One region of the Actinoallomurus liliacearum genome, then DNA from elsewhere that is predicted to be linked to it. Evidence: predicted binding sites of a transcription regulator. Region 1 holds the regulator's gene; each other region holds the start of a gene.
What was found. The regulator LexA, encoded in region 1, represses DNA repair genes until DNA is damaged. The targets are predictions, from matches to a motif close to TCGAACANNTGTTCGA.
Positions count from the first base shown of each region.

Region 2: a site for LexA is predicted at 2,400-2,415, ahead of uvrA (excinuclease ABC subunit UvrA). Genes of this name have one in related genera too.
Region 3: a site for LexA is predicted at 2,465-2,480, ahead of ABD978_RS31185 (DUF6504 family protein). Genes of this name have one in related genera too.
Region 4: a site for LexA is predicted at 2,583-2,598, ahead of ABD978_RS23090 (SAV_6107 family HEPN domain-containing protein). Genes of this name have one in related genera too.

Region 1 covers NZ_BAABHJ010000006.1:132,525-136,766, reverse strand. Annotated here, with positions in the region: gene ABD978_RS14290 (vitamin B12-dependent ribonucleotide reductase) at 1-466, opposite strand, end outside; gene nrdR (transcriptional regulator NrdR) at 539-1,003, opposite strand; gene lexA (transcriptional repressor LexA) at 1,660-2,364, shown strand; gene leuS (leucine--tRNA ligase) at 2,518-4,242, opposite strand, start outside.
Region 2 covers NZ_BAABHJ010000001.1:495,129-499,370, forward strand. Annotated here, with positions in the region: gene uvrA (excinuclease ABC subunit UvrA) at 1-2,285, opposite strand, end outside; gene ABD978_RS02325 (MBL fold metallo-hydrolase) at 2,473-3,291, opposite strand; gene ABD978_RS02330 (MBL fold metallo-hydrolase) at 3,422-4,075, shown strand.
Region 3 covers NZ_BAABHJ010000026.1:105,064-109,305, reverse strand. Annotated here, with positions in the region: gene ABD978_RS31195 (magnesium chelatase subunit D family protein) at 1-466, opposite strand, end outside; cobalamin riboswitch at 538-708, opposite strand; gene ABD978_RS31190 (LLM class F420-dependent oxidoreductase) at 895-1,923, shown strand; gene ABD978_RS31185 (DUF6504 family protein) at 2,070-2,372, opposite strand; gene ABD978_RS31180 (hypothetical protein) at 2,814-3,083, opposite strand; gene ABD978_RS31175 (helix-turn-helix domain-containing protein) at 3,404-4,242, shown strand, end outside.
Region 4 covers NZ_BAABHJ010000016.1:79,553-83,794, reverse strand. Annotated here, with positions in the region: gene pyrR (bifunctional pyr operon transcriptional regulator/uracil phosphoribosyltransferase PyrR) at 1-314, opposite strand, end outside; gene bldD (transcriptional regulator BldD) at 869-1,363, shown strand; gene ABD978_RS23090 (SAV_6107 family HEPN domain-containing protein) at 1,979-2,431, opposite strand; gene ABD978_RS23085 (YbaK/EbsC family protein) at 2,714-3,178, shown strand; gene ABD978_RS23080 (hypothetical protein) at 3,335-4,242, shown strand, end outside.

The DNA of each region.
Region 1 (4,242 bases):
ACGCGCTGACCTGCTGCGGCGAGGCGGTGCCGACGTTGAACCAGACCGGCGAGTTGAAGCTGAAGACCTGGTTGACCAGGGCGTGCTTCAGCTCGTGGTCGAAGATCTCGGCGTCCTCCTCGGACGCGAAGTAGCCGTTCTTGCGGCCGGTCTCGGTGTACACCCCGACGACCCGGTCGACCAGCTGCTTGAGGCTCGACTCGCGCTGCGGCGTGCCGACCGCGCCGCGGAAGTACTTCGAGGTGACGATGTTGACCGCGTTGACGGACCAGGTGTCGGGGAACTCGACACCCTTCTGCTCGAAGTTCACCGACCCGTCACGCCAGTTGGTCATGACGACGTCCCGGCGCTCCCACCGGACATCGTCGTACGGGTGGACGCCCGGCCGCGTGAAGACGCGCTCCATCTTCAGACCCCTGCGACCCGCCTTGCCCCGACGGGCTGAGCCGCTCACCGTCTCCGTCATGACATCCCCCTTCTCGGGCACACCAGGCCCACCTCCAGGATTACCCGTACAGCCCGCGGTCCGGGCGCCGCCCTAGGAACGGGCGTCGCCGCCGGACGCCGCGCGCAGCGATTCGATTTCCTTGGCGAAGTCGTCGAGCGTCTCGAACCCCCGGTAGACGGAGGCGAATCGCAGGTACGCGACCTCGTCGAGTTCACGGAGCGGGCCGAGGATCGCCAGCCCGACCTGGTGCGAGGGAATCTCGGCGTTCCCGGTCGCCCGGATCGCCTCCTCGACCCGCTGGCCGAGCATGGCCAGGGCGTCCTCGTTGACGGGACGGCCCTGACACGCCCGGCGCACTCCGGCGATGATCTTGTCCCGGGAGAACGGCTCGGTCACGCCACTGCGCTTGGCGACCATCATGAGCACCGTCTCCTGGGTGGTGAAGCGGCGGCCGCACTCGGGACACGAACGACGGCGCCGGATGGCGGCTCCGTCGTCGGCCGTGCGACTGTCGATGACCCTGCTGTCGGTGTGTCGGCAGAACGGGCAGTGCATGGCTCCGGACTCCCTCCCCTGACAGCGGGTCACGCGCGAACTGCGCGAACCTCACCTCGTAACCACAACCTATGGTGAACTACATCCATGTAACTACTAGATGTTGGGGTCCAACCGTAGAGCCCGGCCGGGTGCATCGCAACCCGCATGGGGCACCCGGCGAGAAGACGCCGCTCACATGGCGATCCGCCGCCCTCATCGGCGTGTCGGACCCTCCCACCCGGGGGCGGCGATCGGCCGCTTCGACCCCGTACATCCTGGATCACCTGCGGAAACGCGACCGACGCCCGTCGCGGTGAGGTCGATCACATCCCGGCCGGCGGCCGGGCGGGTGCGGGCGTCGCGCGCCCCCCAAGACTGCCACGAGCGCGCCGGCGCCGCGTCGGCGGGCACCCCCTCGCGCCGGCCGCGCGAGAGCGCCGATCACGACGAGGCGGCAAGGCGCGGCCGCCAATGGCGCGCCATCCTTCCGCGAGCCCGGCCCGGGAATTACCCTCGAACGTATGTGCGAACTAAACGCGACATACCCCGGACCGCAAAATTCCACATTTTTCGAACACCTGTTTGATCATTTCCCGCAGAAGCGATAACGTCCCACTACGGGACCGAAATACCGGCGGCGACGCGTCACCGGGAAGACAGCCATCGGAGACACCATGAGCAAGGTTCGGGAAATGCCCGACGGCCCGGGCGACGAGAGCGGCCTGACCGTCCGTCAGCGCAAGGTGCTGGAAGTGATCAGAGACTCGGTGCAGCGGCGCGGCTATCCGCCGTCGATGCGGGAGATCGGCGAGGCCGTCGGCCTGACCAGCACCTCCAGCGTGTCCCACCAGCTCCGGACCCTGCAGCGCAAGGGCTTCCTACTGCGCGACCCCAACCGGCCGCGCGCGGTCGTCGTCCGCATGCCCGGATCTCCGGCGATCGCCGCCGAGGCCGACGGCGAGTCGTACGAGGTCGCCAACGGTCAGGAGGCCCCAACGCGGCCGGCGCCCGCCTACGTCCCGCTCGTCGGGCGCATCGCGGCCGGTGGTCCGATCCTCGCCGAGGAGGCCGTGGAGGACGTCTTCGCGCTGCCGCGGCAGCTCGTCGGCGAAGGCACCCACTTCCTGCTCAACGTCACCGGTGACTCGATGATCGAGGCGGCCATCGCCGACGGCGACTGGGTCGTCGTGCGCCAGCAGCCCGTCGCGGAGAACGGCGACATCGTGGCGGCGATGATCGACGGCGAGGCCACCGTCAAGACACTCAAGCGCCGCGACGACAAGGTCTGGCTGATGCCGCACAACCCGGCGTACGACCCGATTCCCGGCGACGACGCGACCATTCTCGGGCGCGTGGTGGCGGTCCTGCGGAAGATGTGATCCCGCCCGGGATCCCCGGCGGCGACGCGGCCGCTCCGGGGCGCACGGTGGCGGTCCCACGGAATACGTGATCAGCCCCGGTTCGATGCCACGACACCGAACCGGGGCTAAGGCGTGTCCGACGAATCCCCGTCGGACACGCCCTGGCGCCGATCAGGCGGGCACGATGTTCACGATCTTCGGAGCGCGCACGACGACCTTGCGGACGCCCCGGTCGCCCAGGGCCGCCCTGACCTTCTCCGACTCCAGCGCCAGGCGCTCCAGGTCGCTCTCGGCGATGTCCGGGGACACCTCCAGGCGGTCGCGGACCTTGCCCGCCACCTGGACCACGCAGGTCACCGACTCCTGGACCAGCAGCGCGGGCTCGGCCGTCGGCCAGCCGGCCTTGACCACCGGAGCCGTACGGCCCAGCCGCTCCCACATCTCCTCGGCGGTGTACGGCGCGACCAGCGACAGCATGACCGCCAGGGTCTCGGCGGCCTCCCGGACCGCCGGGTCGCCGGCGCCCGCCCCCGTGTCGATGGCCTTGCGCGCCGCGGAGGTCAGCTCCATCATCCGGGCGATCGCCACGTTGTAGCGGTGCGCCTCGACCAGCCGGGTGACCTCGTCGATCGTCCGGTGCGTCACCTTGCGCAGCTCGACGTCGCCGGTCGCCGGGTCGGCGCCCGGCGCGGACGTCACCTCGGCGGCCACGCGGAAGACCCGCGCCAGGAACTTCACCGACCCCGACGGCGACACGTCCGCCCAGTCGATGTCATCCTCCGGCGGCCCCGAGAACAGCATCGTCAGCCGCACGGCGTCGACGCCGTACTCGGCGATCTGCTCGCCCAGGTCGACCAGGTTGCCGGTCGTCTTGGACATCGCGGAGCCGTTCAGGATGACCTGGCCCTGGTTGACCAGCCGCTTGAAGGGCTCGGTGAAGTCCACCAGGCCCATGTCGTACAGCACCTTGGTGAAGAACCGCGCGTACAGCAGGTGCAGGATGGCGTGCTCGACACCACCGGTGTACTGGTCGGCCGGCATCCACCGGCGCACCTTCTCGGCGTCGAACGGGCCGTCCTCGTACCCCGGCGAGCAGTACCGCAGGAAGTACCAGGAGGAGTCGACGAAGGTGTCCATCGTGTCGGTGTCGCGCTTGGCCGCGCCGCCGCACTTGGGGCACGGGACGTTGACCCAGTCGGCGGCGGCCGCCAGCGGTGAGACGCCCTTCGGGGCCAGGTCGGCGCCGCGCAGGTTGTCCGGCAGGCGCACGGGCAGCTGGTCGTCCGGGACCGGGACCTCGCCGCACGCGTCGCAGTGGATGATCGGAATGGGCGTGCCCCAGAACCGCTGCCGGGAGATCAGCCAGTCGCGCAGCCGGTAGTTGACGGCGGCCTTGCCCAGACCCTTCTCCTCCAGGATCTCGACGATCCGCGGGATGGCGGTGGACTTGGTCAGGCCGTCCAGGGGACCCGAGTTGACCAGCTCGCCCTCGCCGGGGGTCGCGGCCCCGGTCTCACCCGGGTCCGCCTCGCCGGTGTGCACGACGACGCGGACCGGCAGGCCGAACCTGCGGGCGAAGTCCAGGTCGCGCTGGTCGTGGGCGGGCACCGCCATGATCGCGCCGTGGCCGTACTCGGCCAGGACGTAGTCGGAGGCCCACACGGGGATGCGCTCGCCGTTCACCGGGTTGATCGCGTAGCGGCCCAGGAAGACGCCGGTCTTCTCCTTGTCGGTGGCCAGCCGCTCGATCTCCGTCTCGCGGCGGACCGCGTCCCGGTAGGTCTCGAACTCCGCGCGCTGCTCCGGCGCGACGATCTCGTCGGCCAGCGGGGCGTCGGCGGCGACGACGAAGAAGGTCGCGCCGTACAGGGTGTCCGGCCTGGTGGTGTAGACGGT
Region 2 (4,242 bases), on a different contig from region 1:
TCGGGCAGGAACTGCATCTCGATCTTGATGGTGCCGTCGCCGGAGCACGCCTCGCAGCGGCCGCCCTTGACGTTGAAGGAGAAGCGGCCGGGTTGGTAGCCGCGCACCTTCGCCTCGGCGGTCGCCGCGAACAGCTTTCGGACGTGGTCGAACACGCCCGTGTAGGTCGCCGGGTTGGACCGTGGGGTGCGGCCGATCGGCGACTGGTCGACGTGCACGACCTTGTCGAGCTGGTCGACGCCGTTGATCCGCTTGTGCCGGCCGGGCACGGTGCGCGCGCCGTGCAGGTGCTTGGCCAGCGACGTGTAGAGGATGTCGTTGACCAGCGTCGACTTACCCGACCCGGACACGCCGGTGACGGCGGTGAAGATGCCGAGCGGGAACGTCACGTCGATGTCGCGCAGGTTGTGCTCGCGCGCCCCCTTCACCACCAGCTCGCGCCCGCGCTGACGCTTGCGGCGGCTCGCCGGGACGGCGATCTCCTTGCGACCGGAGATATACGCGCCGGTCATCGAGCTCTCGTGGGCCAGGAGCTCCCCGACCGGGCCGCTCACGACCACCTGGCCGCCGTGCTCGCCCGCCCCAGGGCCGATGTCGACGACCCAGTCGGCGGCCCGGATGGTGTCCTCGTCGTGCTCGACGACGATGAGGGTGTTGCCGATGTCGCGCAGCCGGATCAGCGTCTCCAGCAGGCGGTGGTTGTCGCGCTGGTGCAGCCCGATCGACGGCTCGTCCAGGACGTACAGCACGCCGACCAGACCCGAGCCGATCTGCGTGGCCAGGCGGATGCGCTGCGCCTCACCGCCGGCCAGGGTGGCCGACGCGCGGTCGAGGCTGAGGTAGTCGAGGCCGACGTCGAGGAGGAAGCCGAGCCGGGCGTTGATCTCCTTGAGCACCGCCTCGGCGATGTGCTTCTCCCGCTCGCTCAGCTCCATGTTGAGCAGGAACTTCGCGCACTCCCCGATCGGCATGGCGGCGACGTCGGCGATCGACCGGTCGTTGACCGTGACGGCCAGCACGACGGGCTTGAGCCGCTTCCCCTCGCAGGACGGGCAGGGGATCTCCCGCATGTACCCCTCGAACCGCTCCCGGCTGGAGTCGCTCTCCGCCTCCGAGTGCCGCCGCTGGACGTAGGGGATCACGCCCTCGTACGTCGTGTAGTACGACCGCTGCCGGCCGTACCGGTTGCGGTAGCTCACGTGCACCTGGGTGTCGTGCCCCTGCAGGATCGCTTTGCGGGCCTTGGCGGGAAGCCGCTCCCAGGACGTGTCCAGGTCGAAGCCCATCGCGTCGCCGAGCGCGCCGAGCAGCCGCAGGAAGTAGTCGCTGATGTGGCCGTTCGACCAGGGTGAGATCGCGCCCTCGCCGAGGGCCTTCTCCGGGTCGGGGACGAGCAGCTCCGGATCGACCTCCATGCGGGTGCCCAGGCCGGTGCAGTCGGGACAGGCGCCGTACGGGGAGTTGAACGAGAACGACCGCGGCTCGAGCTCGTCGAAGGACAGGTCGTCGTACGGGCAGTAGAGGTGCTCGGAGAACATCCGCTCGCGCTGCTCGTCGTCCTCGGGGAGGTCGACGAAGTCGAGGATGACCGTGCCCCCGGAGAGCCCGAGCGCCGTCTCGATCGAGTCGGCGAGCCGGCGGCGGGCGCTCTCCTTGACGCTCAGCCGGTCGACGACGACCTCGATGTCGTGCTTCTCGTACTTCTTCAGCTTCGGCGCCTCGTCGAGGCGTACGATCCGGCCGTCGACGCGGGCGCGTGAGAAGCCCTTGGTCTGCATCTCGCGGAACAGCTCGAGGTATTCGCCCTTGCGGCCGCGGATCACCGGGGCGAGCACCTGGAACCGGGTGCCCTCGTCGAACTCCATGACCCGGTCGACGATCTGCTGCGGCGTCTGCTTGGAGATCGTGCGGCCGCAGACCGGGCAGTGCGGGTGACCGATGCGCGCCCAGAGCAGCCGGAGGTAGTCGTAGACCTCGGTGATGGTGCCGACCGTCGAGCGCGGGTTCTTCGAGGTCGACTTCTGGTCGATCGACACGGCCGGGGACAGGCCCTCGATGAAGTCGACGTCGGGCTTGTCCATCTGGCCGAGGAACTGACGGGCGTACGCCGAGAGGGACTCGACGTAGCGGCGCTGGCCCTCCGCGAAGATCGTGTCGAACGCGAGGCTCGACTTGCCGGAGCCGGACATGCCGGTGAACACGATCAGCGCGTCGCGCGGAAGATCGAGTGAGACGTCTTTGAGGTTGTGTTCACGCGCTCCGCGCACGATGAGACGGTCAGCCACGGCGTATTCGCTATCCCCTAGAGCCTGGTGGAGGCAGTCAGCTTCAGGCTAACGAGCGGACAGGCCGGTTTTCTTCCGAAAGCCCTCGCACGGCGGTCCCTCGTCGCACCGAAACCGTACACGTGTTCGAAGACAGATCGCCACCGAAACGCCTGAGGCCCCTGTGGCTTTACTCGGACCAGCGGCTTTACTGGTGCCCGTCGTCGAGGGCGTGCTCGAGGTAGCGCGCGGCCGACCGCCGGACGGCAGCGGCCCCGTCGGCGGCGACGACCCGGCCCCACCAGCCGCCGTACACGCGCTCGAACGCGAACGGCTCCATCCGGCGCAGCGCGCGGCGGATGATCCGGGGGCGCTCGGGGATGAGATTCGGATAACTGTACATAAAACTCACGTACCGGCGGTCCGGGACGACGGTGAAGATGTCGCCGGTGAGCAGCGCTCCCCCGCCGTCCTCGCCGTCGCGCCAGTGCAGCACCTGGCCGCCCGCGAAGTGCACGCCCGCGTTGACCAGCGTCAGCCCGTCGCCGATCTCCCGGGTCTCGCCCTCCCAGAAGACGATCGAGTCGTCCGGCCGGGCCACCCAGTCCCGGTCGGCGGCGTGGACGTAGACGGGCGCGTCGAACGCGTGCGCCCATTCGATCATCGAGCCGTAGAAATGCGGGTGGCTGATCGCGATGGCGTCGACGCCGCCGAGTGCGGCGACCTGCGAGAGAAGGTCCTCGTCGAGATAGGTGATCATGTCCCAGAGGACGTTGCCCGACGGCGTCCGCACCAGCAGCGCGCGCTGGCCGATCGAGGTCGGCGGCTCGGCGCCGATTCCGACGATGCCGGGCCCCTCCTCGGCGACCCTGCCGCGGTGCCCGGCGGCGCGGAGCTCGGCGAGGGTCGTCCACCGCTGGCCGTCCCACCCGACGTACTGCCGCTCGTCCTCGCAGATCGGGCAGCCGGGCCGGGGAGCGGCGTACTGCACCCCGCAGGTGCGACAGATCGGCAGGTCGTCTTCCATGATCAAAGACTACTTCCGGGCGCACCCGCAGGCCGGCGCCTTCCGGGTCCGCCGAGCGCGCGGCGCGCGGTGGGAGTGAAAGGATGGCAGGCAGGCGCGGTGCACCCGAGCGCCGATGGGAGGAGAGTGCGTGTCCTACACAGGCAACGTCGAGGTCGGTGGCCCGCCCGACGTACGCGAGCTGCCCGGCCTGACCGTCACCAAGCTGGCGGTCGGGCCCTTCGACAACAACGCCTACCTTCTGCGCTGCACGGCCACCGGTGAACAGGTACTGATCGACGCCGCCAGCGAGCCGGAGCGCCTGCTCGAGCTCCTCGGCGACGCCCCGCTCTCCCGGGTCGTCACCACCCATCGGCACCAGGACCACTGGGGCGCGCTCGGCGCGGTCGTCGACGCGACCCACCCGTCGGTCGTGGCCCACCCCGACGACGCCGAGGCTCTGCCGTTGCCGGTCACCGAGCCGGTCCGGCACGGAGAGACCGTCCGGGTCGGGCAGCACACCCTGTCCGTGATCCACCTGCGCGGGCACACGCCCGGATCGATCGCGCTGCTGTACGACGACGGCGACACGCCGCACCTGTTCACCGGCGACAGCCTGTTCCCCGGCGGACCGGGGAACACCTGGGGAGACGCGACGCTGTTCAACCGCCTCATGGACGATCTGGAGAAGCGCGTGTTCGGCGTGCTCCCGGACGAGACGTGGGTCTACCCCGGCCACGGCAAGGACACCACCCTCGGCCGCGAACGCCCACACCTTCCGGAGTGGCGCGCCCGGGGATGGTGATCCCGATCACATTGCGCCACGATCACCGTTCCTGAGACGTTGCCCGGATACATCCGGCCGACCTCTGCGGATCGGCGTGTTCGACGCTCGTCCCGATGGTTTCGCGGACGTTCGGGCATGCCGGCCGCCGCGGGGCGGGGATGATGGAAGGAGACGCGCGTGACCAG
Region 3 (4,242 bases), on a different contig from region 1:
AGACGCCCTCACGCTCGACGTAGGACTGGCCCATCGCGGCCGCGTCGAGGAGCAGGTCGACGAGATGGTCGTGCAGCAGGTTGACCTCGTCGACGTACAGCACGCCGCGGTGCGCGGCGGCCAGCAGGCCGGGCTGGTAGGCCTGGACGCCCTCGGTGAGGGCGCGTTCGAGGTCGAGCGAGCCGGTCAGGCGGTCCTCGGCGGCGCCGATCGGCAGCTCCACGAGCCGGGCGGGCCGCACCTGCCCGTCCGCCCCGTCGCCGTGCGGGCCGTCGGGGCACCGCGGGTCGGGCGCGTCGGGGTCACAGGAGAACCGGCAGTCCGTCACCACCGCGACCTCCGGCAGCAGCGCGGCGAGCGCCCGCACGATGGTGGACTTCGCGGTGCCCTTCTCGCCCCGGACCAGCACTCCGCCGACGGCCGGGGCGACCGCGTTGATCAGGAGGGCGAGCTTGAGGTCCGCCATCCCGGTGACGGCGGAGAACGGATAGGTGTTCACCCGGTGGTCGTCCTTTCCTCGGGTTAACGCGCCCGTAGGTGGCCTGGCAATCGGCGGCCGGAGTCTCCTGGCTCCCGGATCGCCGCCCGCCCTCGGCCTTCCGGCTCACGCCGTGGCCAACACCCGAGGAAGGACTTCCCGGTCACAGTTGCGCGACAGCCCCGGATTCGCACCGGGTTCCTCCGCGTACCGCCGGAGGACAGCATGACATATCCGGCCTGACGCGCGACACCGCAGGTACGGCCGCCGTCCGTGATCCGGCGCACGGGATGACAGGGCCGCCGCGGCCGGGCGCACGGCGGGTGCACGTTATCGCGGGACGGCCGAACGCTGCCGGGAGAGCGGCGATCTGCTTGAATAGAACCTGTTCTATTTTCGAGCTGGGAGGCGTGCGGATGAGGCTCGGCATCAACGTCGGCTACTGGCAACGGAATCCAGAGGACGCGACCGAGACGGTGCTCGCCGCCGAGCGGCTCGGCTACGAGTACGTCTACACCGCCGAGGCGTACGGCTCGGACGCCTTCACCACGCTCACCTGGTACGCCGCGCGGACCTCGCGCATCAAGCTGGGCACCGCGGTGGCCCAGCTGTCCGCCCGCACGCCCGCCGCCACCGCCATGCACGCCCTGACCCTCGACGCGCTGTCCGGCGGCCGGCTCACCCTCGGCATCGGCGCGTCGGGCCCGCAGGTCGTGGAGGGCTGGTACGGCGTGCCGTTCGCCCGCCCGCTGGAGCGCACCCGCGAGTACGTCCGGATCCTGCGGGAGGTGTGGCGGCGCGCGGAGCCGGTCACCTCCGCCGGCCCGCACTACCCGCTGCCGCTGCCGGCCTCCGCGTACGCGCCGGGCCGGGTGACCGGCCTCGGCAAGCCGCTCAAGTCGATCGTCCACCCGGTACGCCCGGACATCCCGGTCTACCTCGGCGCGGAGGGCCCGAAGAACATCGCCCTCGCCGCCGAGATCGCCGACGGCTGGCTGCCCCTCTTCGTCGACCCCACGCAGATCGAGACGGTCTTCGGCGCCTCACTGGCCGGCCGCCGCGAAGGCTTCGACATCGCCGCAACCGTGACGACGATCGTCACCGACGACCTGGCGGCCGCGCTGGAGTTCGCCAAGATCCCGCTGGCCTTCTACATCGGCGGCATGGGGGCCAGGGACCGCAACTTCCACCTGGACCTGATCGGGCGCCTCGGGTACGCCGAGGAGGCCACGCGGGTGCAGGAGCTGTTCCTGGCGGGCCGGCGCGACGAGGCGGTCACGGCGGTGCCGGACGAGCTGGCCGACTCGATCTCCCTCCTCGGCCCGATCGGACGCATCAGGGAGCGGCTCCGGCTCTGGCAGGACTCCCCCGTGACCACGCTCCTCATCGCCGGCGTCAAGGACGAGCCGACCCTCAAGGCGATCCGCGACCTCGTACAGCCCTGACCGACCACCCACCCGACCGGCGACCCGCCAGGCCGAGCCGTCCCGTCGGCCGGCCGACGGACGGCCCCTCAGGTCGGACCGGAAGCACGCAGACCTGCCGGGTCCGGCCGACGGCCCGCCGGGTCGAGCGGGGGCGCGCGGGTCCGTCAGCTCCAGGCGCGGGACAGCATCCACGCGCCGGTCGCCTGGTCGTGGCGCAGTTCGTACACCCCGACCGTCCGGTCCGGGGTCGCCTCGACGCGCCAGAACTCGCGCTCGCCGCCTTCCGGGGCCTCGGGGTGGCGTTCGTGCCACCAGTCGCGGGTGGTGACCCAGCGGTCCAGCACCCGCAGCACCGTGTAGAGCCGGCCGCGCCAGACGAAGCGGGAGGGCCTGCCGTCGGTGAGCCAGACCTCGACGGGGTCGCCGTACACCCGGCTCATCGCCCGCGACCCGGCGCGTCCGTACACCTCTCGGGTCCATCGCTCGCTCCGCCCACGCGGGCCGCCCACCTCTCGGATCGGTGACAAGGAGTGAGCCTGGGGGAAGACAGGCGATAGATTCGAACACATGTTCGACACGATAGTCAAGGCCTCTGGAGCCACGACACGGCAGGTGGGCGCCCCGGCCGCGAGCCCGGCCGGAAAGCGCCGGACCCCCTCGACGGCGCGCCCACCCGAGAAACGGCGGCCCCCTTCGGCCGCGGAGCCGTGGCGGCGTCAACGCCCGGCGCCAGCGCCTGGCATCAGCGGCCGAGCATCAGCGGCCAAGCGTCCGCGCCCGGCGCCAGCGCGGCGGCATCCGCAGCCCGGCATCAGCGCCCGGCGTCAGCACGGCGGCGACCGCGGTGCGGCGACAGTGGGCCGGCGTCAGCACGGCGGCGACAGTGGGCCGGCGTCAGCGCGGCGGCGTCAGCGGCCGAGGGTCCGTGCGATCAGCTCGGCGGCGCGGGCGGGGTCGTCGGCGTCGGCCTGGCCGCCGCCGGCCCACAGGAAGGACCATCGAATCCGGGACATCGGCATGGCGACCACCAGCAGTCCGCGCCCGCTGGCCGGGTCCACCACGCGCAGCATCAGATCCTCGGTCAGGAGCCCTTGCAGGCCGCGCGCCTCGACTTCGCGGGCGAGCGCCTCCAGGTGGCGGCGCCGCGGCCCGGTCCCGGGTCCGGAAGTGGCGGCCATGGGATGCCACCCCTCTCGCGCTTTGGACGATACGGCAGGAAGGGGTACGCCCTAGGGCGTTAACCAGGTAAGGTGCCTATCCGGTGGCAAAAGGTGCCCAGATGGCAACGGTGAGTGACTTTCCCTGTCAGGATGTCCTGCCCCCGTTTTACGTGCAAGTATTTTCGGACCAATAGATCAGACGGATTCGGCATCACCCGTGCACAGTTCAACGGCCCCGGCGCGGTCCGGGCGAGGGTTTCGGCCCCAGCCACCGCCGCCCACCACCGGTCCCCATTCTCCTCGCAATACGCGCAGGACGCTCGCCATGGAGGTGCCCCATGACCGATGGCCGTAGCCCCACCGTTCGCCGCCGCCGGCTGGGCATGGAACTGCGCAGACTCCGGGAGGCCGCCGGCCTCATGATCGAAGACGTCGCGAAGCACCTGGAGTGCTCCATGTCGCGCGTCAGCCGCATCGAGACCGGCAAGTCCGTTGCCCGCATCCGCGACGTACGCGACATGCTGGACCTGTACGGCCTGCCCGAGGGCTCGCAGCGCGACCAGCTCCTCGGCCTGGCCAAAGACGCCCAGCAGCGCGGCTGGTGGACCGAGTACGAGGCGGTCCTGTCCGCGTCGGCGGGCCTGGACACCTACATCGGCCTGGAGGCCTCGGCCGCGTCGATTCGAACGTTCCAGACCCATCTGGTGCCCGGTCTGCTGCAGACCGAGGAGTACGCCCGCGCGTTGATCAAGGCGGGCCGGCCCGGGGAGACGCCGGAGAACGTCGACCGGCGCATCGCCCTGCGCACCCGCCGCCAGGCCATGCTGCGCGATTCCGGCTCGCTGGAGCTGTGGGCCGTGCTCGACGAGGCGGTGCTGCGCCGGCCGATCGGCGGGGTGCCCGTGATGCGGTCCCAGCTGATGCGGCTGCTCGAGGCCGGCGAACTGCCGGGCGTCACCATTCAGGTGCTGCCCTTCGCCCGTGGCGCCCACCCCGGCGTCGACGGCGCCTTCACGATCATCGGCTTCCCGGACCCCACCGACCTGGACGTCGTCTACATCGACTGCCCCGCCGGGAACATCTTCCTCGAAAAGGAGAAAGACGTCCGCCGTCACACGACCTGGTTCGACCATCTGCGGGCCGCCGCGTTGCCACCCGACGAGTCAGCCGAGTTCAT
Region 4 (4,242 bases), on a different contig from region 1:
AGGACGTCGTCGACCAGGACGACGACGCGGTCGTCGACCCCCTCGGGCGGGAGCTCGGTGCGGCCGAGGGCGCGGGCGGGGCGCATGCGCAGATCGTCGCGGTACATCGTCACGTCGAGGGAACCCTGCGGAACGGGCTCGCCCTCGACCTCGGCGATCCGCCCGGCCAGGCGGGCGGCCAGCGTGACCCCGCGTGTCGGGATCCCGAGCAGGACGATGTCGCGGCCGCCCTTGGTGCGTTCGAGGATCTCGTGGGCGATCCGGGTGAGCGCCCGCCGGATGTCGGGGGCCTCGAGAACGGTCTTGTGACTCACATCACTATCGGGTGACGGTCCGTGCGCGGGCACGGAGGCAGCACTCACCTCGATAACCTCCTTTCCCGCCTCTCTGGACGGGTCTTAAAGGACGTCGGGCGCTCTCACGTTAGCAGCCCCGGTACTCTGCCCCTGACACCGGGACCAGCACGTTTACGCTGGTGACGACGCTGCGCAAGCGAGCCGCCGGACGCCCGGCCGCGGGTATGGCAAGCTTTTACCCGGCGGTCGGCGACCCGTGCGACGCGTGGTCGCCAGGCCCCGCAGGCCCCGGTGCGCAAGGGTTTTCGCGCCCTCCGAGCCCCTCTTCGGAGCCCCTGCGGACGCCGACTGTTTCGCCGCTTTTTTCCAATCAGCTTGACCTGGAGCGCTACCCGTTTTACCGTCACTGTCCGTAACCATCCCAGGAGATGGACCCCTCGGGCAGTCGGCCCCCCGGCCGGCTGAGAGTGCGCCCCACGGCACACCCGTCTCGGGGCAGGCGGGAACCACCCGTCCGGGTCCCCCTCCCGGGGCCATATCGACGACGAGAAAGTGAGCCTGGGGGCCGCACGATGCCGTCTGAATACGCAAAGGCTCTCGGCGCGAGGCTTCGCGCCATCCGCACCCAGCAGGGCCTGTCCCTGCACGGCGTGGAGGAGAAATCCCGTGGCCGCTGGAAGGCCGTCGTCGTGGGTTCGTACGAGCGGGGCGACCGCGCCGTCACCGTTCAGAAGCTGGCCGAGCTCGCCGAGTTCTATGGCGTGCCGGTGTCCGAGTTGCTCCCGGGCGGAGCCGCGCCGAGCCCTCTGGGCCCGACGCCCAAGCTCGTGATCGACCTCGAGCGACTCCAGCAGCTTCCGAAGGACAAGGCCGGTCCCCTCGCCCGTTACGCCGCGACGATCCAGAGCCAGCGGGGCGACTACAACGGAAAGGTCCTGTCCATCCGGCAGGAGGATCTGCGTTCGCTGGCGGTGATCTACGACAAGTCACCGACGGAGCTCACAGAGGAACTCATCGGCTGGGGCGTCCTCGACCCTGAGGCACGCCGCGCGGTCGAAGCGTTCTGATCCACCTCCCGGATCATGCGGCCCCTCCGGGCTGCCGCATGACCGATGCGTCGTGACGGAGCCCGTCCGGTACCCCACCGGGCGGGTTTCTTCATGCGCCGACCCACCCTGCGGAACACCTTGGAAAGCGTCGACTACGGCCCGCCCTTGATCGTCGGCATTGAGCACTCGTAGGCGGCAGCCCTGCCACCATCGACGCGAGTCCCCCATCCATGATCACTGGCAAGATGCCGCATCCGACCGGATCCGCGCCCACGATCACCGAGCATTGTGAGCCACCGTGTCCGGCGACGCTCATCCGCGACTCGGCGGCCCGACGGGCGGCGACGGTATCCGTACGCGGCTGGCCGGATGGCGCACCGAATGCTCGGTAATCGCAGGGACGAACCGAGTTGAACGTCGTATCCCGACTGTGGTGGGGCGCCTTCACCGAGCTTTCCGCTCGTCCGTGCCGGCGGGTGCCCTGGGGCGGCGTACCGCGCCTCGATGCCTCGCGCGATGTGCGCCGCGGGGTGGGGACGCCGCGCGGGGCCCGCCGCTTCGGGGGGAGGTCGGCGGCGGGCCCCGCGGGCGTCGACCGGGGCTCCGCGTGCGGAGCCCGTCTCTGGAACGGTCTCAGCCGGCGGCGGGCAGCATGGGCTGGCCCGGGACGCCGAGGGTGGTCTCGACGAGCGACACGAAGATCTCCGCGTCGTGCAGCAGTTCGTCGGCCTCGTCCGCGGTGACCGCCCGTGGCAGGCCGGCCTCCGCGGCGGCGCGCTTGTCGGCGCCGGCGGCGAAGAACGCCGCCCACTCGCGCAGCGCCGGCTCGGCCTCGGGCAGCAGCACCCAGACGCTGCGTGGCCTGCCGCGCGTCCGGGATTCGGGGTCGGCGCGCTCGGCGAGCACGGCGGCGGCGGCGCGGAGCGCCGCGAGGTGCGCCGCGACGTAGCGCAGCGCCGGGGCGGCCGACTCGGCCGCCTCGATCAGCCCGCGGCGCGCTGTCTGGAGGAGTGACATCGCCGATGCGGCGGGCCTGCGCCGGGGCGTCGGATGCAGTGGGACGGCAGTGGACGACCTTGCGGACATGACATGCCTCCTTCCGCTCGGCGGGCCCGAGGGCCCAGGGGGAGCCGGGCGAAGCGCTTCCCCTCGCCCCGCCCGGCCGTCGCATCCCGCCCGGCATCGCGCTGCCCGCGAGACGATCCCCTCGGCGCGGGCCGCGAGTCCCACGCCGCACTCGAACACAGGTTCGAGCATGCATCTCAGTAAAGCGGCCACGACTCCATTCGTCAACGTGTTCGAATAGGTGTGTCTCCGCAGTTCGAAACCCCTTACCCCCCTCGTCACCCCGGGCCGTAAGGTGCTGCCATGCATCCCAACGTCGAACACGTCGCCGCCCGCCTGCGTGAACTGGGCGCCACCGGAGAGGTCCGCGAACTGCCCGAGGCCGCGCCCACCGCGGTCGCGGCCGCGGCCCAGCTCGGCTGCGACGTCGGCGCCATCGCCAACAGCCTCATCTTCGCCGCCGACGGCGAGCCCCTCCTCGTACTCACCAGCGGCGCGCACCGCGTTGACACGACCGCGCTGGCCCAGCGGATCGGCGCGGCGAAGATCAAGCGGGCGGACCCGGAGTTCGTCCGGGCGGCGACGGGACAGCCCATCGGCGGGGTGGCGCCCCTCGGGCACCCGGAGCCGGTCCGGACCCTGGTCGACACGTGGCTGGCCAAGCACGACGTCGTCTGGGCGGCGGCCGGGCATCCGCACACCATCTTCCCCACCTCGTACGAGGAGTTGCTCCGCCTCACCGGCGGCACGCCCACCGACGTCGACTGATCGCCGCCGTGCCGAAGCCCTCGTCCATCGCCCCGCCGTGACCGGACCTGGACGGTCCGTGACCCGATCGTGCACGCGTCACCGGGGACAACCGCCGAAAGGCGGTGATACAACGGTCACCTGAGGCTCAAGCGCACTCTCTGGAGCGGGTGCCCCATGGCTGGACAGGACGGTCTGCGCGCCAGTGCGGCACGCGACAAGGATTTCGTCGGCATCGACACCGCCGCGATGGCTCGGCTCATCCAGCAGATGACGAGTGCGTCGAACGCCATCACCGCCTGGCTGCGCACGAACGCCGCGCTGCCCCCGAGCGTCCCGCGCACCGGTCTGCATCAGGCGGCGGCTGTGGAGAGCTGGGCCCGCGCCCAACCGGGGATGCTCAGCCGGCGGCGGAGCTACGCGATCGCCCACCTGAGCAAGGGCGCCGCCGACATGCCGCGGGTCGGCGCCGGCCACCTCGGCGGCCGCCCGGGCGGTACGACGACGGCCGGGGCGGGACACTCCGTCGGCCATTTCCCCGACGCGCACGCCGCCACCAGAGCGGGGTCCGCCGACGCCGCCGCGATCCACGCGGCGTCGGCGGCCGGGCGCCCGGTCCCGGTCGCCGTCTGGAAGCGGCTGACCGCCGACGCCGACGACCCGGACTACGTCAAGGGTCTCTACGCACGCCTCGGCCCGGCCGGCGCGGCCGACCTGATCGGTGCCGCGCTCGGCCGCCAGGCGCGCCTGGCGACGGTCCGGGAGTCGCTGGGCCTCGCCAGCCATCACCTGCGGATGTCCGAAAAGTGGCTGCGCGAGTTCCTCGAGGAGGCGACCCGAAAGGGCGTGCACGACGATGCGGTCCGCCTGCTGGAGCACGCCGGGCTCGACCGGCGCGCGAAGGTCGCCCTCGGGCACATCGGCCTGGCGCACCTGGTCGCGGCCCCACCGGGGCACCGGATCCCAACGCCGAACCCTCCGCACGAGGCGATGATCCGCCCCGCCGCGGCGGACCCCGAGGCGGCGGCCGAGCTGCACGCGCGCCACTCCGAGGCCGTACACCGGGCGCTCGCGGCCCACCCCGG